2 linked regions of the Actinoplanes teichomyceticus ATCC 31121 genome follow. The protein of the gene in region 2 interacts with the protein of the main gene of each other region in a pairwise test. Links are inferred from orthologs where the notes say so. Each region holds a gene or a part of one and is shown on either strand. Other genes may lie near its edges. The genes, in order: ACTEI_RS31795 and ACTEI_RS07560.

Region 1 (9,949 bases), 5.6 Mb from region 2 along the record:
ACCGGTCAGTCCTCCGCGGCGACCTCCGCCACCGCGCGGGCCGCGTCCGGCCCGTCGCTGAGCAGAACACCGAAGCCGGTCTCGTCGAGCACCGGCACCTTGAGCCCGAGCGCCTTGTCGTACTTGCTGCCCGGGTTGTCGCCGACCACCACGAACCCGGTCTTCTTCGACACCGAGCCGCTGACCTTGCCACCCCGCGAGGTGACCGCCTCGGCCGCCTGGTCCCGGGTGAAACCGGCCAGCGTGCCGGTCACCACCACGGTCACACCCTCCAGCGGGCGCGGCCCGCTCTCCACCCGCTCGTCGGCCATCCTGACGCCGGCGGCACGCCACTTGCCGATGATCTCGCGGTGCCAGGGCACGGTGAACCACTCGCGGAGGCTGTCCGCGATGATCGGCCCGACCCCGTCGACGGCGGCGAGCGGATCGACCGCCTTGGCCTTCCGCCTGGCCCGCTCCGCCACGGCGGCGGCGTCCGGGGATGCCGCGTCCCCGGCGGCGGCATCCGCGGCGGCGGCATCCGGGGAGGCGACGTCCGGGGAGGCGACGTCCGGGGAGGCGACGTCCGGGGACGCGGCATCCGGGGACTCAGCGTCCGGGGACGCGGCCGCCTGCGGGTCGCCGTCCGCCGGCGCTGCCGCTCCGGCGGCCTCCGCCGCGGCCTCGGCCGCCTCGGCGCTGGCGGCCACCGCCTCCGGGTCGGCCGCCGTCCGGGCGAGCACCTCCTCCAGCGCGGCCATCGAGCCGTACTCCCGGGCGAGGGCGGCCGCCGCGGTCGGGCCGACGTGCCGGATCGAGAGCGCGACCAGCACCCGCGCGAACGGGCGGGATTTCGCCTCCGCCAGGCTGCGCAGCATCTTCCCCGCGTTGCTGCCGAGCTTGCCGTTCTGGTTGACGAAGAACGGGACGCGGAGCAGATCCTCCTCGGTGAGCGAGAAGAGGTCGCCCTCGTTGTGCAGCACGCCCGAGTCGAGCAGCGCCCGCGCCGCCTTGTCGCCGAGCACCTCGATGTCGAGCACGTCGCGGCTGGCCAGCGTGGCGAGCCGCTCGCGCAGCTGGCCGGGGCAGGACTCGGCGTTCGGGCAGCGGATGTCGACGTCGCTCTCCTTGGCCGGGGCCAGGGGCGTGCCGCAGGCCGGGCACTCGGTGGGCATGACGAACGGCCGGGCGTCGGCCGGGCGCAGGTCGACGACCGGGCCGAGCACCTCCGGGATCACGTCACCGGCCTTGCGCAGCACCACGGTGTCCCCGATCAGCACGCCCTTGCGAGCAACCTCCCGGGCGTTGTGCAGGGTGGCCTGGGCGACCGTGGAGCCGGCCACCTGCACCGGTTCGAGCACCGCGTACGGCGTGACCCGGCCGGTGCGTCCCACGTTCACGGCGATGTCGAGCAGCTTGGTGGTGACCTCCTCCGGCGGGTACTTGAAGGCGATGGCCCAGCGGGGCGCGCGGCTGGTCGAGCCGAGCCGGCCCTGGATCGCCACCGCGTCGACCTTGACCACCACGCCGTCGATCTCGTGCTCGACGTCGTGCCGGTGCGCGCCGTAGTACTCGATGAACTTCCGGACGCCGGCCATGTCCTCGACCAGCCGCCACCGCGAGCTGGTGGGCAGCCCCCAGGCCTTCAGCGCGTCGTACGCCTCCGACTGCGACGCCGGGTTGAAACCCTCCCGCGCGCCGATGCCGTGCACCACCATCCGCAGGCCGCGGGACGCGGTGACCCGCGGGTCCTTCTGCCGGAGGCTGCCGGCGGCGGCGTTGCGCGGGTTGGCGAACGGCGCCCTGCCCTGCTCCACCAGCGACGCGTTGAGGTCGGCGAACGCCTCGGCCGGAAAGTAGATCTCGCCGCGCACCTCGAGCAGCCCGGGCACGTCCTCGCCGGCCAGCCGCTCCGGGATCTCCCGGATGGTCCGCACGTTGGGCGTCACGTCGTCACCGGTGCGCCCGTCGCCCCGGGTGACGCCACGGACCAGCTTGCCGTTCTCGTACGTCAGATTGATCGCCAGGCCGTCGACCTTGAGCTCGCAGAGGAACGCGACCGGGCCGCCGGCGTCGCGCACCGTACGCTCGGCCCAGGCGTCCAGGTCGTCGAAGGTGAAGACGTTGTCCAGCGACATCATTCGCTCGATGTGCTGCACCGGGGCGAAGTCGCTGGAGAACGTGCCGCCGACCGTCTGCGTCGGGGAGTCCGGGGTACGCAGCGCCGGGAACTCGGTCTCCAGCGCCTCCAGCTCGCGCAGCAGCGCGTCGAACTGCCCGTCGGAGATGATCGGGGCGTCGAGCACGTAGTAGCGGTACTGATGGTCACGGATCTCATCGGCGAGCTCGGCGTGCCGCGCGGCGGCCTCCGCGCCGGGTTCCGCGCTAGGCTCCGCGCCGGGCTCTGCGCTGGGTGAAGTCACCGCAACCTCCGTGTCTGTTGACCTACGAGGCACGGTAGTCGCACCCCCCGACAAAACGGGGATCACACCTCGGCGACCCGGCGGCCCGCTTCCTGACATGCCTTCAGCAGGGCACGCACATACCCCGGAGCGGCGCCGGCCAGTCCACAGGCCGGGGTGAGCACCACCTGCCGCGGCAGCCGGGCCGCCGGGAAGCCGAGCCGCTGCCACAACTTCCGTACCCGTTCCGCGATCTGCTTGGCATCCGGCCGCTGCCCGGCGGCCGGCCGGGTCGGCGCCGCGCCGACGAACAGGCCCAGCCCGGCCTCGACCGCCTCGCCCACCGGGTCCAGCTCCGCCAGCAGCGACAGGTCGAAGGCGACCGCGGACGCGGACGCGTCCCGGATCACCTGCAACGGCACGTCCGGCGCGCAGCAGTGCACCACCACCGGGGTGTCCACCGCCTCCACCACGGCGCGCAGCCGGGACGCGGCGTCCGGAGCGGGCACCGCCCGGTACGCGCTCAGCCCGCTCTCCGTCGGCACCTGCCCGGCCAGCACGGACGGCAGCGACGGCTCGTCGAGCTGCAGCAGCACGGTCGCGCCCGGCACCCGTTTGCGCACGTCCGCGACGTGCCGCCGGAGCCCCTCGGCGAGCGAGTCGGCGAGATCGCGGACCGCGCCCGGGTCACGAAGCATCCGGCCGCCGACCGGCAGCTCGAGGTTGGCAGCCAGGGTCCACGGGCCGGCCGCCTGGACCTTCAGCGTGCCGGTGAACCCGTCGGCCTGCTCGGTCAGCTGGTCCAGGTCGCGCTCCAGCAGATCGGCCGTACGCCGCAGATCCCTGCCGGGCCGGCCGGCGATCTGCCAGCGGCCGGCGTACAGCTGCACCGGCAGATCGACCAGGAACCCGGCGCCGCGGCCGATCAGGTCCGCGCCCGGGCCGCGCTCCGGCAGCTCGGGCAGGTGCGGCAGGTCGGGCAGCTCGCCCAGCACGATCCGCTGCGCCTCGGCGATGTCGGTGCCGGGCAGCGAGCCGATGCCGGTGGCGGCGCCGGCCGGCCAGACGAACTCCGGGGTGCTCTCAGGCATGGGCGGCCGCCCGGGTGCCGGCGGTGATGGTGGCCGAGCCGAGCACGATGTCGCCACCGGCGTCCGGCCGGTACGCGACGACGGCCTGCCCGGCGGCGACCCCGCGGGCCGGGGTCTTCAGCCGGGCCACCAGCGAGTCCCCGGTGACCGTGACCGCGGCCGGGACCACCTCGCCGTGTGCCCTCAGCTGCACCTCGCAGTCGAGCTCGGCGGACGCGTCGTGCCAGATCGGGCGGGTCGCGGTGACCACGTCCACCTCGAGGTCCTCGCGCGGGCCGACGGTCACCGTGTTGGACACCGGAGTGATCGACAGCACGTAGCGCGGACGGCCGTCCGGCGCCGGAACCCGCAGGTTGAGGCCCTTGCGCTGGCCGATCGTGAACCCGTAGGCGCCGTTGTGGGTGCCGAGTTTCTCCCCGGTGCGCCCGTCCACGATGTCGCCGGGCGCCGCACCCAGCCGGCTCTGGAGAAAGCCGCGGGTGTCGCCGTCGGCGATGAAGCAGATGTCGTGCGAGTCCGGCTTGTCGGCGACGGCCAGCCCGCGCGCCGCCGCCTCCGCGCGGACCTGCTCCTTGGTCGAGTCGCCGAGCGGGAACACCGCCCGGGCCAGCTGCTCGCCGGTCAGCACGGCCAGCACGTACGACTGGTCCTTGGCCAGGTCGACGCTGCGGCGCAGCAGAGCGTCGGCCCCGAGCCGGGCGTGGTGCCCGGTCACCACCGCGTCGAAGCCCAGCGCCACCGCCCGGTCCAGCACCGCCGCGAACTTGATCTTCTCGTTGCAGCGCAGGCACGGGTTCGGCGTACGACCCGCGGCGTACTCCTCGACGAAGTCGTCGACCACCCCGGCGTGGAACTCGTCGGCCATGTCCCACACGTAGAACGGGATGCCGATCACGTCGGCGGCCCGCCGCGCGTCCCGCGAATCCTCCAGCGTGCAGCAGCCGCGCGCGCCGGTCCGGTACGTCTGGGGGTTACGCGCCAGCGCCAGGTGCACCCCGGTGACGTCGTGCCCGGCGTCCTTGGCGCGGGCCGCGGCGACCGCGGAGTCGACGCCGCCGGACATGGCCGCAAGAACTCGCATGGCTCCAGCCTATCTGGGGCTCTTCCACGCCCCGGCCCGGCGGGCGCGCTCCACCGCGCCGGGCAGCGCGGCCAGCAACGCGTCCAGGTCCGCCTCGGTGCTGTCGTGCCCGAGCGAGAACCGCAGCGACGAGCGGGCCCGGGCGTCGTCCGCGCCCATCGCCAGCAGCACGTGGCTGGGCTGCGCCACCCCGGCCGAGCACGCCGAGCCGGTCGAGCAGTAGATCCCCTGCGCGTCCAGGAGCAGCAGCAGCGCGTCACCCTCGCAGCCGGGGAAGGAGAAGTGCGCGTTGCCGGGCAGCCGGCGCTCGGCGTCACCGTTGTAGATCGCGTCCGGGACCGCGGCCAGCACCCGCCGGACCAGCTCGTCACGCAGGGCGGCGACCCGGTCCGCGTACTCCAGCCGGGCCCGCACGGTCGCCTCCACGGCCACCGCGAACGCCACCACGCCCGGGGTGTCCAGCGTGCCGGAGCGTACGTCCCGCTCCTGCCCGCCGCCGTGCAGCAGCGGCGTGCAGCTCACGTCACGGCCCAGCACCAGCGCGCCGGCACCGACCGGCCCGCCCAGCTTGTGCCCGGTCAGGGTGAGCGCGGCCACCCCGCTGGCGGCGAAGTCCACCGGCACCTGCCCGACCGCCTGGACCGCGTCGGTGTGGAACGGGATGCCCGCGGTGGCCGCGACCGCCGCCAGCTCGGGCACCGGCTGGACCGTGCCGACCTCGTTGTTGGCCCACTGCACGCTCACCACCGCGATCTCGTCGCCGTGCGAGCGCACCAGCTCGGCGAACACGTCCGGGTCCACCCGGCCGTCGCCGTCCACCGGCAGCAGGGTCACCTCGGCGCCCTCGTGCGTGCCGAGCCAGTCCACCGCGTCCAGCACCGCGTGGTGCTCGACCGCCGAGGCCACCACCCGCCGCCGCCCCGGCTCGGCATCCCGCCGCGCCCAGAAGACACCCTTGGTGGCCAGGTTGTCCGCCTCGGTCCCGCCGCCCGTGAAGATCACCTCGGAGGGCCGGGCCCCGATCACCGCCGCGATCCGCTCCCGGGACTCCTCGACCATCCGCCGGGCGCCACGTCCGGCCGCGTGCAGGGAGGACGGATTGCCGATCTCCCGCGCCGCGGCCACGTAGGCGTCCAGCGCGGCGGGGAGCATCGGCGTGGTCGCCGCATGATCGAGGTAGGCCATTTTTCCCACTCTAGAACCTGCTCCCGGGAAACTTGCCGGGCCAGTCGCCGGTCGATGGCTCGAACCGCCACCTACCACCCCACACCCGTCATCCCTGGCCCGCCGCTCCTCGGCCCTCGGCCGTCGCCCCTCGCCGCTCGCCCGTCCAAGATCACAGGTCGAGACCACATCCAAGATCAAAAGCTTGATGTCGTAGGTCCGCGGGGGTACAGACCGCCGCTCCCGCCGAGGGCCCCTGCGGGCTCCGCTGGCCGCCGGGGCGTCCAGAACGCGAAGCCCTCCGGGGCTACGCCCGTGGGTGGTCCCGGCCACCCCAAACATCCCCGCACCAGCCCGACATGCGCCCCGCCGCCTCCGCAACCCCGCCCACCGGGCCCCGCCAGGCAGCAATCCGACCCACGGGCCCGCCACCCCGCCGATCCCACCCACGGGCCCTCGCCACCCCGGGTAGCACCACCGCCGTGGGCCCGCATGGCCATCCGGCGCCCATGACCACCATCAGCACCAGCCGGAAACGGCCGGCTGGGGCTCAGTGCAGCCATCCCGACGCAAAATCGCCACCAACACCAGCCCGTGCAGCCAGCCGGGGCTCAGCGTGGGTATCGCGCGCCGATGACCGCCGTCGGCCCCAGCCGGGTGCGCCGGCTGGGGCTGGGGGTGGTTATCCGCGCTGACGGGGCCGCGGCCGGGGGTGGTGGGGGTCAGTCCGGCGAGACGGCCACGTTCAGCGCCGGTCGCGTGAGTTGCGGTGAGCCTGCTGGGGTGGGCCGCGGGCGGGGCACGCAACCGGCGTGGGGCGCGCAACCGGCGTGGGGCGCGCAACCGGCCCGGGGCGGGAACCGTGTCGTGCGGGAATGCACGGGGCTCGGCGGGAAGCCTGCGGGCGGGGCCCCACCGGTCGTACCGGGAAAAGGGGACGGCCCGGCGGTCCCCCGCCGGGCCGTGACCGCGCAGGGGTTACTTGCGCTTGCGGATCTCGTCCGCCGCCTGCGGGACGATCTTGAAGAGGTCGCCGACGACACCGAAGTCGGCGAGCTCGAAGATCGGCGCCTCGGCGTCCTTGTTCACCGCGACGATGGTCTTCGAGGTCTGCATGCCGGCCCGGTGCTGGATCGCGCCGGAGATGCCCAGCGCGACGTAGAGCTGCGGGGAGACGGTCTTGCCGGTCTGTCCGACCTGGAACTGGTGCGGGTAGTAACCGGAGTCGACCGCGGCACGGGAGGCGCCGACCGCGCCGCCGAGCAGGTCGGCGAGCTCCTCGACCAGCTTGAAGTTGTCGGCGTTGCCGACGCCGCGGCCGCCGGAGACGACGATCGAGGCCTCGGTGAGCTCGGGGCGGGAGCCCTTCTGCTCGGCGACCCGCTCGACGACCTTGGCCAGCTTGTCCTTCTCGGACACCGCGACGGTCAGCTGCTCGACCGACGGCGACGCGGGTGCGGGCGCCGGGGTGGTCGAGTTCGGCCGGATGGTGACGATCGGCAGGCCCTTGGTGACCTTGGACTTGACGATCGTGGAACCGGCGAAGACGACCTGGGTGGCGGTGCCGTCGGCGGCCACCTCGACCGCGTCGGTCAGCAGGCCGTTGTCCAGCTTGACCGCCAGGCGGCCGGCGATCTCCTTGCCCTCCTGGGTGGAGCCGAGCAGCACGGCGGCCGGCTGCACCCGCTGGACCAGCTCGGCCACGACGGTGGCCTTCGGCGCGACCAGGTAGCCCTCGACGTCGTCACCGGACGCCGCGTAGATCTTCTCGGCGCCGAATTCGGCCAGCTTGTCGGTGAACTGCGCGGCATCGCCGAACACCACCGCGGACGGCGAGCCCAGGGTGCGGGCGATGGTCAGCATCTCCAGCGTGACCTTCTTGACGCCGGCGGCCTGCGAGGCCTCGACGACGACCAGTACCTCAGCCATGTCCCTCATCCTCTCCGGGCTCAGACGAACTTCTCGGTGGCGAGGTACGCGACGAGCTGCTCGCCACCGTTGCCCTCGTCGACGACCTTGGCGCCGCCGGTGCGCGGCGGGCGCTTCGACCACTCCAGCACGCTGCTGGTGGCCCCGGCGAAGCCGACCTCGTCGCCGGCGACACCGAGGTCGCTCAGGGAGAGGCTCTGCAGCGGCTTCTTCTTGGCGGCCATGATGCCCTTGAAGGACGGGTACCGCGGCTCGTTGATGGTGTCCCAGACGCTGACGACGGCCGGCGTGGCGGCGGTGACCACCTCGTAGCCCTCGTCGGTCTGCCGCTCGATGGTCAGCTGGGAGCCGTCCACGGTGAGCTTGCGCGCGCCGGTCAGCGCGGCCACGCCCAGCCGCTCGGCCAGCATGTGCGGGATGACCTGGACCCGGCCGTCGGTCGACTCGGCGCCGCACAGGATCAGGTCGGCGTTCAGCTGGGCGAGGGCGGCGGCGAGCACCTTGGAGGTGGCCACCGCGCAGGAGCCGTGCAGCGCGTCGTCCTGCACGTGGACGGCCTTGTCCGGACCCATGGAGAGCGCCTTGCGGATCGACTCGGTCGCGCCGGCCGGGCCCACCGTCAGCACGGTCACCTCGCCACCGTGCGCTTCCTTGATCTTCAACGCCTCCTCGATGGCGTACTCGTCCATCTCGTTGATGACGTTGCTCGCCGAGCCCCGCTCGACGGTGTTGTCGCTTGCGCTCAGGGTGCGCTCGGCACCGGAGTCGGGCACCTGCTTCACCAGTACGACGATGTTCATCGCGCTCCTACGACCCTCCTGTATTGAACGCACCGTTGCGATCGGCCATCCGTGCCGGCCGGAAGACCCCCGGGCGGCGGGACATGCGGCAAGGTTACCCGCCAGTAGCTTTGCTGGTGCCGGCACCCAGAGTGACACACCTCACCCACGAGACGATCTCGATCGCTAGCATGGCCAAGAGGAGGTGTCTGACATGTCCGGCCAAAACGCAGCACTGTTGGACGGTACGAACCTGCCCGCCCTTCATCCTCTCGCAGAGCGCGGGAGCACCGCTCCGCAGCCCCACGGCCGCTCCGGCCCCGACTCGCCGTGGTGCCGCTGCGGCCGCCCGCGCGAGGCCTGCGTGAGTGACGAAGTACGCAATCTCTGGCTCCACCTTCTTGACCCGATCGGTCAATAATCAGCGGGTGTTCGGCGGCCTGCTCCAGTGGTTCGACCCGGAAAGCGCCCATACCGAGGGCACCACTCCGGACTACCGGTTCTCCCTGGCGAACGAACGGACCTTCCTGGCCTGGATCCGCACCGGACTCGCGCTGATCGCCGGCGGCCTGGCCTGCGCCCAGTTCCTGCCACCACTGCCGATCGCCCGGCTCCGCGAGATCATCGCCATCGCGCTGCTGGTGCTCGGCGGGCTCGTCGCGCTCCGGGCCGTCGATCACTGGGCGCGCGCCGAGCGGGCCATGCGGCTCGGCGTCGACCTGCCCCGCTCCCGCTTCCCGGCGGTGCTGGCCATCACCGTGGCGATCGGCGCGGTGGTGCTGGTCGGCACCGTGCTCCACCGGGTCCTCGCCTGATGCGCGACCCGGGCGCCGCCCCCGAGCGCACCCGGCTGGCCTGGCGGCGCACCGGCATGTCGGCGGCCGCGGTCGCCCTGCTGGCCGGTCGCCCCGCCGTCCATCCCGGCGCGGGCCCGGCCGAGTGGCTGATCGCCGGCGCCGCGATGGGCGGCTGGGCCGCGCTGACCGCCGTCGCCCTGCACCGCGCCCCAGGCCTGCGGGCCCGCACTCCCCGACCGGCGGGCCGGGCGATCCGGGCCTACGCGTTGATCACCGTGGCCTTCGCGATCATCGGCGGTCTGGTTGTCATGCTCTGATCGTCGCCGGGATCGCGCGGGAGGAGCATCATTGCCCCATGGTCCGGTTGTTCATCTTCTCGGCCGCGGTCGCAGTCGTCCTGCTGACCCTGGCTCTCATCGCCTGCCTGTCGGCGGAGCGGGTGCGCGCCATGCCGCGGTTGCTCTGGGTCCTGGTCGTGGTCCTCGTCCCGCTGGCCGGGCCGATCGCGTATTTCGTCTGGGGCCGCCCGGTCAGCCCGGCGGCCCGACGAGCGCCCGCGCGGCCGTCCGCGCCCGACGACGACCCGGATTTCCTGCGCTCCATGGACACCGAGCAGTCCCGCCGCGACCGTGAGCTGCTCGCCCAGTGGGAGCGGGAGCTGCACCAGGACGACGAGTCCTGACCGCCCGCTCCGGCGCCTAGAGGTTCAGCAGCGCCGCGATGTCCT
Region 2 (10,104 bases):
CATCTTGACCGACGTCGCGGCTGTGAAGGTCAAGGCCCTGATCGAGCAGGAGGGGCGCGACGACCTGCGCCTGCGCATCGCCGTACAGCCCGGTGGCTGCTCCGGCCTGCGCTACCAGCTCTTCTTCGACGAGCGCTCGCTCGACGGCGACATCGTCAGCGACTTCGACGGCGTCGAGGTCGTGGTGGACCGGATGAGCGCGCCCTACCTGGCCGGCGCCACGATCGACTTCGCCGACCGGATCGACGCGCAGGGCTTCACCATCGACAACCCGAACGCGCAGAACTCCTGCGCCTGTGGCGACTCGTTCCACTGATCCGGCAGCTTTTCGCAGGCCGTCCCGTCCGCGGGGCGGCCTGCTGCACGTGATCGCCCGGTAGTCTCTTTCCGTAACGACCCCGACCCAACCCTGAGGGCCGCCATGAAGATCGCCGTCACCGGCTCGATCGCCACCGACCACCTGATGCACTTCCCGGGCCGGTTCGCCGACCAGCTCATCGCCGACCAGCTGCACAAGGTCTCGCTCTCCTTCCTCGTCGACGACCTGGTCGTGCGCCGTGGCGGTGTCGCGCCGAACATCGCCTTCGGAATGGGCCGACTCGGTCTGCGGCCGATCCTGGTGGGCGCGGTCGGCGCCGACTTCGCCGACTACCGGTCCTGGCTGGAGCGGCACGGGGTGGACTGCGACTCGGTTCACGTCAGCGACGTGGCGCACACCGCCCGGTTCGTCTGCACGACCGACGACGACCTGAACCAGATCGCCTCGTTCTACGCCGGCGCGATGTCCGAGGCCCGCAACATCGAGCTGGCCCCGGTGGTCGAGCGCTGCGGCGGTCTCGACCTGGTGCTGATCAGCGCCAACGACCCGGCCGCGATGATCCGGCACTCGCAGGAGTGCCGCACCCGTGGCTACCGGTTCGCCGCCGACCCGTCGCAGCAGCTGGCCCGGATGGGCGGCTCGGACGTGCTGAGCCTGATCAGCGGCGCGGACTACCTGCTCACCAACGAGTACGAGCGCTCCCTGCTGGAGACCAAGGCCGGCCTGACCTCCGAGCAGGTGCTGGACGAGGTGCGGATCCGGGTCACCACGCTCGGCAGGGACGGCGTGGAGATCACCGGGAAGGAGATCGAGCGCATCCACGTGCCGGTCGTGCCGGACGTGCTCGGCGAGGACCCGACCGGCGTCGGCGACGGCTTCCGGGCCGGCTTCTTCTCGGCCGTCTCCTGGGGCCTCGGCCTGGAGCGGGCCGCCCAGGTCGGCTCGCTGCTCGCGGCGCTGGTGCTGGAGACCGTCGGCCCCCAGGAGTACGACATCAAGCCGGAGGAGTTCACCAAGCGCCTGGCCGTCGCGTACGGCGAGGACGCGGCCGCCGAGATCGCGCCGCACCTGCCGGCCTGAGGTAGAAACAGACCATGGTCCTCGCCGTCTTCGCCGGCCTGCCCGGGGTCGGCAAGAGCACGCTGGCCGCCGCCGTCGCCGGTCAGCTGCCGGCGGCGGTGCTCGCCGTCGACACCGTCGACTTCACCCTCCAGCGCTACGGCGTGCACGAGCCCCGGCCCGGCTTCGCCGCGTACGGCGTGGTCGCCGCGCTGGCCGAGGAGCAGCTCCGGATCGGCCACCACGTGATCATCGACGCGGTGAACCCGGTCAAGGCGGCCCGCGAGCTCTGGGTCGACCTGGCCGACCGGATGGACGTGCCGCTGCGCGTGGTCGAGGTGCTCTGCGGCGACGATGCCGAGCACCGGCGCCGGGTCGAGGCGCGCTACCAGGCGCGTGACCACGAGGGCGTGCCGGACTGGGTGCGCGTGCTGGAACGCCAGGCGGAGTACGAGCCGTACCTGGGCCCGCGCCTGGTCGTGGACACCTTCCTGGCCAAGGATCCGGTGCCCCGGGTGGTCGAGTATCTGAGCTGAGCCGGCTCGGCTTCGCGGCGCGGGCGATGCGCCGTTGCCGACGGTGGCGGTCGGTCAGGTGGTTCGGCGCACGTCGAAGGTGTGGCCGTGGCCGGCGACGAACTCCTGACCCTTCATCCGGCACCAGGCGGGGATGTCGTTGGCCGCGGCCGGGTCGTCGGCGAGCACCCGGACGACCTCGCCGATCGCCGCCTGCGGGATCGCCTTGGCCAGCTTGATCACCGGCAGCGGGCAGCGCTGCCCTCGGCAATCCAGGGTGATCAGAGCCCGGCCTCCGCCCGGATCCCGGCGACCAGCCCGGGCAGCACCGCGAGGAACCGGTCCACGTCCTGCTCGGTGGTCCCGCGATGCAGCGAGACCCGCACGTTGCCGTGGCTGAGCACGCCCATCGCCTCCAGCACGTGGCTGGGGCGCAGCGTGGACGAGGTGCACGAGGAGCCGGACGACACCGCGAAACCGTGCCGGTCCAGCGCGTGCAGCAGCGCCTCGCCGTCCACGTAGAGGCAGCTGAAGGTGACCAGGTGGGGGAGTCTCTCGACCGGATCCCCGACGATCTCCACGTCCGGCACGGTCGCCGCGACGCGGTCCCGGATGCGGTCCACCAGCGCGCTCAGGCGTACCCCCTCGGCCTGCGCCTCGGCGCTGACCGCCCGCAGGCTCGCCGCCGCGGCGACGATCGCCGGCAGATCCGCCGCGCCCTGCGGGCGAGGGCGATAAAGATCATCCTGCGGCGTGGGTGAGATCCATCGCACCCCTTTGCGTACGGCCAGCACACCAACCCCCGGCGGCCCGCCCCACTTGTGCGCGCTGGCGCTCAGCAGCGACCAGCCCGGCGGCACCGCCAGGCGGCCGACCGACTGTGCCGCGTCCACGAACAGCGGTACCCCGGATTCCGCGCAGTATTCCGCCGCGGCCGCCACCGGCTGCACCGTGCCCACCTCGTGACTGGCGCTGATCAGCGCGGCCAGGGCCACCCCCGGCGCGGCCACCGCGGCCGCCCAGGCGTCCAGGTCGAGCCGGCCGGTGCGGTCCACCCCGACCTCGGCGGTCTCCGCGGTCCCGGCGGCGTGCAGCACCGCGGAGTGCTCGATCGCCGAGTGCACCAGCACCCGCCCGGCCCGTTTGCGCCCGGCCAGCCCGCCCAGCACCGCGGCCTGCGCGGCCGCGGCTCCGGAGGGCCAGAACGAGAGCTCGTCCGGGCGTACCCCGAGGATCTCCGCGACCACCGCGGTCGCCGCCTCCTGCAACCGCTGCGCCCGCCGGCCCTGCGCGTAGAGACGTGCCGGGTCGGCCCAGCCGTCGGCCAGAGCCGCGAGCAGCGCCTCCCGGGCTACCGGGTGCAGCGGGACGGCGCTGGCGGCGTCCAGGTAAACATGCGCCCCGGCCGGATCGCCTGTGTAATCCACACAGGGAACGGTATCGTCCGGTTGACTGGAGATTCGTGGAAGGTCCCGGCCGAACGCCCCCCGGTGACGGGCGGCCCGGCCCTGGTCGAGTAGTGTGCGACCGTCGGTGAGCCTTGCCGCCAGGTGTCCGGTTTCGGCAGGCGGCGCTGCTAAGGAGGCAGAAGCAGGTGGGCGCAAGGAGTTCGGCCACAGGGCCGCGGGCGATGGGCCGGGCGGCCGGGCTGGGGCTCGGCGGCGCGATGCTGCTGGCGCTGCTCGCAGGCTGCTCGGCTGAGGACGTCGGGAAGAAGTTCGGCCACTTCGGATGGCCCGGCCCGGGTATCAGTCTGCAGGCGCACAAGATGTACGACCTCTGGATCGCCTCGACGGTCGCGGCCCTGGTGGTCGGCGTCGGCGTCTGGGGCCTGATCTTCTGGTGCGTGATCCGGTACCGCAAGCGTGGCGAAGAGCTGCCCGTGCAGACCCGGTTCAACATGCCGATGGAGGTCCTCTACACGGTCACGCCGGTGCTGATCGTCGCGGTGCTCTTCTACTACACCGCGATCGTCCAGACCGACGTGGACAAGCTCTCGAAGAACCCGGACCAGGTCGTCCAGGTCACCGCGTTCAAGTGGAACTGGGAGTTCGACTACCGCGACGGCATCGGCACCGAGGCGAAGACCGTGGCCTCCACGGTCGGCTCCTCCGACGTCATCCCGATCCTGGTGGTCCCCACCCACGAGAAGATCCGGTTCGAGGAGATCAGCAAGGACGTCATCCACTCGTTCTGGGTGCCGGAGCTGCTGTTCAAGCGGGACGTCATGCCGGGCAACGTGCGCAACGTCTTCGAGGTCACCCTGGACAAGGAGGGCCGCTACGTCGGCCGGTGCGCGGAGCTCTGCGGCACGTACCACGCGTTCATGAACTTCGAGCTGGTGGCGGTCACGTCCGCCGAGTTCGACAAGTTCCTGGCCGCCAAGACGGCCGGGCAGTCGACGCAGGACGCGCTGACCTCGATCGGCAAGGCGCCGTACGCGACGACCACCCAGCCGTTCAACACCCGGCGCCAGACGCACAGCTGGAACCAGTCCGGCGCGACCGAAGCCGCGGGAAAGTAGGGGTTTGACGTGAGGACCGAGTACAAGATCTTCCTCGGGGTCGCCCTGTTCCTGTTCGGCGCGGCCGCCGTCTACGGCTTCTACACCCACGGCACCGGCGACCACGTCGAGTGGGTCGGCACCATCGCGCTGATCCTCTCCGCGCTGCTCTGCTCGATGTGCGGCGGCTTCTTCTGGTTCGTCGCCCGCCGCATCGACCTGCGCCCGGAGGACCGGGAGGACGGCGAGATCGCCGAGGGCGCCGGCGAGCTCGGCTTCTTCAGCCCGGGCAGCTACTGGCCGTTCGGCATCGCGCTCTCCGCCGCGGTCGCCGGCCTCGGCCTGGTGTTCTGGATGTGGTGGCTGCTCGCCGCCGGTCTGATCGCAGTGATCTTCAGCTCCTGCGGGATGCTCTTCGAGTACTACACGAGCACCCGCCAGCCCGCCGAGCACTGATCCGGCCGCACCTCGAAAGCCCGCGCCCCCGTTCGGGGAGCGCGGGCTTTCCGTTGCCCTACGGGCACCCGCCCCGCTCAACATTGGCCCGGCCGGATCCCGGAGCCCGCGCACTCGTCCCGGGAGCGCGGGCTGTCCGCATGTCTGACAACCCCTCCCGGGTACGAGCCGGGGGCCGGCGTCCGCAGGCAGAGCCGAGCCCCGGGGCGGTCGGCGCGCGAGACCGCCGCCGGCCCGGGCCACCCGGGCGCGGCCCGGCGGCCGGGAGGATCGCCGGCGCGGAATGGTGGCCGCGGTCCGCTGTTCGCCTCGTGCGGATGGTGCGGCGCTGTTCGTGTCGGGCGGGGTGGTGCGGCGCTGTTCGCGTCGCACGGGACGGTGCGGCGCTGTTCCCGTCGCACGGGACGGTGCGGCGCTGTTCGTGTCGCGCCGAGGCCGTGCGGCACTGCTCGTGCCGGGCGGGGTCGAGGGCGCTGCCGGCACAGCCGGGCGGTGCCGGGGGAGCACCGATCGGAGCGGAAGCCTCCGTCCCGCGCGGGCACGGTACCCGGTCAGGCGGCGGCGGTGCGCTGCTGCGGGGCGATCCGGCGGGACCCCTGCGGCGCCATCCACAGGTGCACGACGATCGGCGCCACCACCTCGGCGGCCCCGCAACGGGTGCAGACCAGCTCCGGGCAGTCGTCGTCGTGCCCGTCGTCACACGGCGGCGTCTCGAAGAGCATGTCGCCGTCACAGATGACGCAGCGCAATTCGCGTTCGTTCACGGGTTTCTCCTTCGTGCGGAAGGTGGGATTACCCGAATGTCATTCAGACGCTGTCATGTCAATCGGGTGATACCGAGCATTGGCGGCGGCGTGTTGCGGTCTTTTTCCGGATATTTCAGCAACTAGGGCCTCAACCCCGCGCCAAACTCATCCCGCCGGGCGTCAAATTTATGGTTCCGGCCCGTCGCGGCCCAAGTCCGACCCGTCACCAGTGACGGAGCCCATCGTCACCACGGCCGCGCCGGCTACCGCGGAAAGGACTTCGCGGGCCGAAAGGCCCGGCCCCGCCGAGTTGTCCGGCCCGGCTGGGTTGTGCGGCCCGGCCCAGTTGCCCGACCCGGGCGAGCTCCGGCGGCCCGGCTGAGTTGTTCGGCCCGGCCGGCTTGGCGGTATGCGGCCGGGCCGGCGGAGCTCGCCCGGGCGGCTGTGCCGGTCATGTGCGGTGTGGTGGGGCGTGTGGGAGGGCGGCTGTGCGCCGGTGCTCCCGGGCGCGGCAGGCCCGCCGAGTGATGGCCGCGCGCCGGTCATCCGGGTCGCGTCCGGGTCCGCCGGGCCGGACCGCCGGGCGCCGGAGAGGCACGGGGCGATCGGGCTCGGCGGGCGCCCGGAGGTCGTACCGGGAAGGGGTGCTACTCGGCGGCCTTGGCCGCCTGCGCCGCCGCGACCCACCGCTCCAGCAGCGCGGTCGTGGCGCCGGAGTCGATCGCCTCGGCGGCGCGGGCGATGCCCGCCCGCATGGTGTCCCGGAAATCGCCCGGGAAGCCGCTCTGCGCGGTGAACGCGGCGGCCGCGTTGACCAGCACCGCGTCCCGCACCGGGCCGGTCTCCCCGGCGAACACGCGGCGCGCCACGTCGGCGTTGAAGGCCGCGTCGCCGCCCCGCAGCGCGGCCGGTTCGCTGCGCGGCAGGCCCAGCTCGGTGGCGTCGACCAGCATCTCCTCCACCTTGCCGTCGCGGGCCAGCCAGAGGCGGGTGGGCGCGGCGGTGGTGAACTCGTCCAGGCCGTCCTCGCCGCGCATGACCAGGGCGGAATCGCCGCGCATGGCGAACACCCCGGCCATCACCGGGGCCATCCGCGGTTCGAAGCAGCCGACCGCCGCCGACGCCGGCCGCGCCGGGTTGGTCAGCGGGCCCAGCATGTTGAAGAAGGTGGGCACGCCCAGCTCGCGCCGGGTGACCGAGGCGTGCCGCATCCCGGGGTGGTAGCGCGCCGCGAAGCAGAAGCCGATACCGGCCTCGGCGACCGTCCGGCTCACCCCGGCCGGGCCCAGATCGAGCGGGATGCCCAGGTGTTCCAGCAGGTCGGCGGTGCCGGTGGTGGAGGACGCCGAGCGGCTGCCGTGCTTGACCACGGTCACCCCGGCGGAGGCGATGACGATCGCCGCCATGGTGGAGATGTTCACCGTGTTGGCCCGGTCGCCACCGGTGCCGACCACGTCGACCGCGCGGGCGCGGACCTCCGCGGGCAGCTCCACCAGCGTGGCGTTGGCCAGCATCGCCTTCACCAGGCCGGCCAGCTCGGCCGGCGTCTCACCCTTGGCCCGCAGCGCCACGGCGAAACCGGCGATCTGGGCCGGCGTGGCGTTGCCCGCCATGATCTCGCCCATCGCCCAGGCCGTGTCCGCGGCGGCGAGTTCCTCGCCACGCAGCAGGGAGCTCGTCAGGTTCGGCCAGGTGCGTGCGCCCATGCGGGGCCTTTCGTCGGGGGTGGCAACTCGGTCGGTCAGGTGCGGGGCAGGGCGCCCAGCGGCACCGCGCCGGCCCGGCGGGCGCGGAGCAGGCCGGCCACCGTCTGGCCGGTGACGACCGGGTCGAGCGGGGCCAGCAGGGTGGCGTCGACCTGCGAGTAGGCCGCCAGCCACCGGTCCGCGGCACGGGCGATCACCACACAGGTGGGCGGGGGATCCGGGTACTCGTCCTTGGTCTGCCGGGCGATGCCGAGCCCGCCGGCCGGGGTCGCCTCGCCGTCGAGCACCATCAGGTCGATCTCGTACTCGTCGAGCAGCCGGCGGCACTCCTCCCAGGTGGAGGCGTCGGTGAACTCGACGGCGAGGTCGGCCGCCGGACGCGGGCCGATGGCGAGCCGGATCCGGTCGCGCACCGCAGCGTCGTCGCTGTATAGCAGAACGGTGTACTTGGTCGTGGTGGTGTCGCTCATGTTTGTGCCCCACTTCACCTCGGAGGTCCCGCCGATCGTACCGAATCTGTTATCCGGCGTCGGGCTCCGGGCGCGGCGGCTGCTCGCGAGCTGTGATCTTGGCCGCCGCGGCGGCGTCCTCGCTCTCCACCCGGTCCAGGGCACGGTCGATCCGGCGGGCCTCGCGCTCCGACTGGCGTACCCACTGCACCACCAGGATGCCGAGCATCGTGACGCTGACGATCTCGCCGCCGGCCCACAGGATGCCGCCCGCGGTGACCTGGTCGGAGTGCGGATCCATCCAGCTCAGGTGCAGGTTCGGGTACCAGTCGCCGCCGAGCAGCTCCTTGCTCTGCATGATGGTCAGCCCGAGCACCGTGTGGAACGGCACCGACAGCACCATCAGCAACGCGCGGCCCGGGTACGGCCAGCGGTTCGGCAACGGGTCCAGGCCCAGCAGCGGCCAGAAGAACAGGCAGCCGGTGATCAGGAAGTGCACGTGGATGAATTCGTGCAGCCAGGCGTGCTCCAGGGTCTGCCGGTACAGGCCGGTGAAATAGAGGACGAACGGGTTCGCGATGAACAGTCCGAACGCGACCAGCGGAAACGTCAGGACCCGGACGTACCGGCTGTGGACGAACGCGAGCAGCAGCTTGCGCGGCCGCTGGCGCAGCACCCGCAGCGCCAGGGTGGTCGGCGCGCCCAGGGCCAGGAAGATCGGCCCGATCATGGAGAGCACCATGTGCTGCACCATGTGCACCGAGATGAGCGTGGTGTCGTACGCCTCGATGCCGGTCACCGTGACCGCCGCGACCGACCCGAGTCCACCGGCGAGGAAGGCCGCGGTGCGCCCGCCCGGCCAGTGGTCGCCGCGCTGCCGCAGGCGGTGCACCCCGTACAGGTACAGGGCGGCCGAGACCAGCAGTCCCAGCGCGATCAGGCTGACCAGGTTGAACCGGGTGAAGATGGCCGACGCGGTGAACGGTGGAAGGTCAGTATCCCCGGCGGCGTCGGCCAGCAAGGCGATTTCGACTGACTGCACCACTCGAAGCTAGACCTACCGCCTGGTCACCGAATATTCCGGGCTGCCCACAGTGCCGGATTAGGGACCCCGCCTGACCTTGGACCTATGGCGGGGGAATAATGGGCCCGTGACAGCGGCAGCCATCGACAAGAGCCGGATCCACTCGCTGACCAGACCCAACATGGTGAGCGTCGGGACCATCGTGTGGCTCTCCAGCGAGCTCATGTTCTTCGCGGCGTTGTTCGCCATGTACTTCTCCATCCGCGCGGCGGCGCCCGAGCTGTGGGAGAAGCACACCGAGGTGCTGGACATCCCGTACGCGACGACGTTCACGGTGATCCTGGTCCTCTCGTCCGTGACCTGCCAGCTGGGCGTCTTCGCGGCGGAGAAGGGTGACGTGTTCGCGCTGCGGCGCTGGTTCACGGTCACCTTCGTGATGGGTCTGATCTTCGTGCTCGGCCAGGCGAACGAGTACCGCAACCTCATCCACGAGGGCGTCAAGCTCAACGGTGACGGGTACGGATCGATGTTCTACCTGACCACCGGCTTCCACGGCCTGCACGTGACCGGCGGCCTCGTCGCCTTCATCGTCTACATGATCCGCACGACCATGGGCCGGTTCACCCCGGCACAGGCCACGTCGGCCATCGTCGTGTCGTACTACTGGCACTTCGTCGACATCGTGTGGATCGCGCTGTTCGCCATGATCTATTGGCTTCAGTGACCCAGCGCCGCAGGCGAGGATCTCTAACGACACCCAGAGGGACATAGCCCATGACTTCTGACACCCCCGCCCGCAGGCGTTCCCGGGTGTTCTCCCGGCGCGCCGGCGTGCCCAGCCGGGCGCGTCGGCGGCTCGGCGCGGCGGTGCGCATGCTCGCGGCGCTCGCGCTGGCCGGAGGCGTCTACACCGCCTTCACCCCCGGCGCCTTCGCCGAGGACACCACCCAGCTCTCCACAGCCGCGCAGCAGGGCAAGGAGCTCTTCGACAACAGCTGCATCTCCTGCCACGGGCGGGACGGGCAGGGCGTCGAGGGCCGTGGCCCCAGCCTGATCGGCGTCGGCTCGGCCTCCGTCGAGTTCCAGGTGGGCACCGGCCGTATGCCGATGACCCGCCAGGAGGCCCAGGCCGAGCAGAAGAAGCCGCAGTTCACCCCGGACGAGACCAAGCAGCTCGCGCAGTACGTGCAGGAGCTCGGCGGCGGGCCGGAGCTCCCGTCCGGCAGCCTGCAGGCCGATCTGAAGACCAACCCCGAGGCCCTGGCCCGCGGTGGCGAGCTCTTCCGGGTCAACTGCACCTCCTGCCACAGCTTCGGTGGCGCCGGTG

Evidence for each region.
Region 1: the proteins of ACTEI_RS07560 (region 2) and ACTEI_RS31795 interact in binary tests that used the Escherichia coli proteins (3 or more experiments, as listed by UniProt). The link is inferred for Actinoplanes teichomyceticus ATCC 31121 from one-to-one orthologs.

What each region holds. Positions count from the first base shown.
Region 1 is NZ_CP023865.1:7,249,247-7,259,195, forward strand. The notes cover bases 3,651-6,444. They hold ACTEI_RS31795 (cysteine desulfurase family protein), read right to left. Parts: upstream 5,739-6,444; coding sequence 4,563-5,738; downstream 3,651-4,562. Other genes in these bases: mnmA (tRNA 2-thiouridine(34) synthase MnmA), read right to left, coding at 3,651-4,553. In the rest of the region: NAD-dependent DNA ligase LigA, read right to left, coding at 6-2,501; ACTEI_RS31785 (methionine synthase), read right to left, coding at 2,465-3,472; more of mnmA, read right to left, coding at 3,465-3,650; ACTEI_RS31800 (electron transfer flavoprotein subunit alpha/FixB family protein), read right to left, coding at 6,696-7,646; ACTEI_RS31805 (electron transfer flavoprotein subunit beta/FixA family protein), read right to left, coding at 7,667-8,446; ACTEI_RS31810 (YidH family protein), read left to right, coding at 8,854-9,240; ACTEI_RS31815 (DUF202 domain-containing protein), read left to right, coding at 9,240-9,539; ACTEI_RS31820 (PLDc N-terminal domain-containing protein), read left to right, coding at 9,578-9,904; ACTEI_RS38785 (Hsp70 family protein), read right to left, coding at 9,921-9,949. UniProt on the Escherichia coli protein: Master enzyme that delivers sulfur to a number of partners involved in Fe-S cluster assembly, tRNA modification or cofactor biosynthesis. Catalyzes the removal of elemental sulfur from cysteine to produce alanine.
Region 2 is NZ_CP023865.1:1,649,600-1,659,703, forward strand. Bases 574-3,522 are described here. They hold ACTEI_RS07560 (sulfurtransferase TusA family protein), read right to left. Parts: upstream 2,179-3,522; coding sequence 1,969-2,178; downstream 574-1,968. Other genes in these bases: ACTEI_RS07550 (carbohydrate kinase family protein), read left to right, coding at 574-1,399; ACTEI_RS07555 (P-loop nucleotide/nucleoside kinase family protein), read left to right, coding at 1,414-1,914; ACTEI_RS07565 (cysteine desulfurase family protein), read right to left, coding at 2,175-3,320. Also shown: iron-sulfur cluster insertion protein ErpA, read left to right, coding at 1-316; more of ACTEI_RS07550, read left to right, coding at 422-573; ctaC (aa3-type cytochrome oxidase subunit II), read left to right, coding at 3,524-4,417; ACTEI_RS07575 (cytochrome c oxidase subunit 4), read left to right, coding at 4,427-4,852; ACTEI_RS07580 (hypothetical protein), read right to left, coding at 5,404-5,616; trpD (anthranilate phosphoribosyltransferase), read right to left, coding at 6,246-7,304; ACTEI_RS07590 (hypothetical protein), read right to left, coding at 7,340-7,774; ACTEI_RS07595 (cytochrome c oxidase assembly protein), read right to left, coding at 7,824-8,795; ctaE (aa3-type cytochrome oxidase subunit III), read left to right, coding at 8,905-9,501; qcrC (cytochrome bc1 complex diheme cytochrome c subunit), read left to right, coding at 9,552-10,104. UniProt on the Escherichia coli protein: Sulfur carrier protein involved in sulfur trafficking in the cell. Part of a sulfur-relay system required for 2-thiolation during synthesis of 2-thiouridine of the modified wobble base 5-methylaminomethyl-2-thiouridine (mnm(5)s(2)U) in tRNA.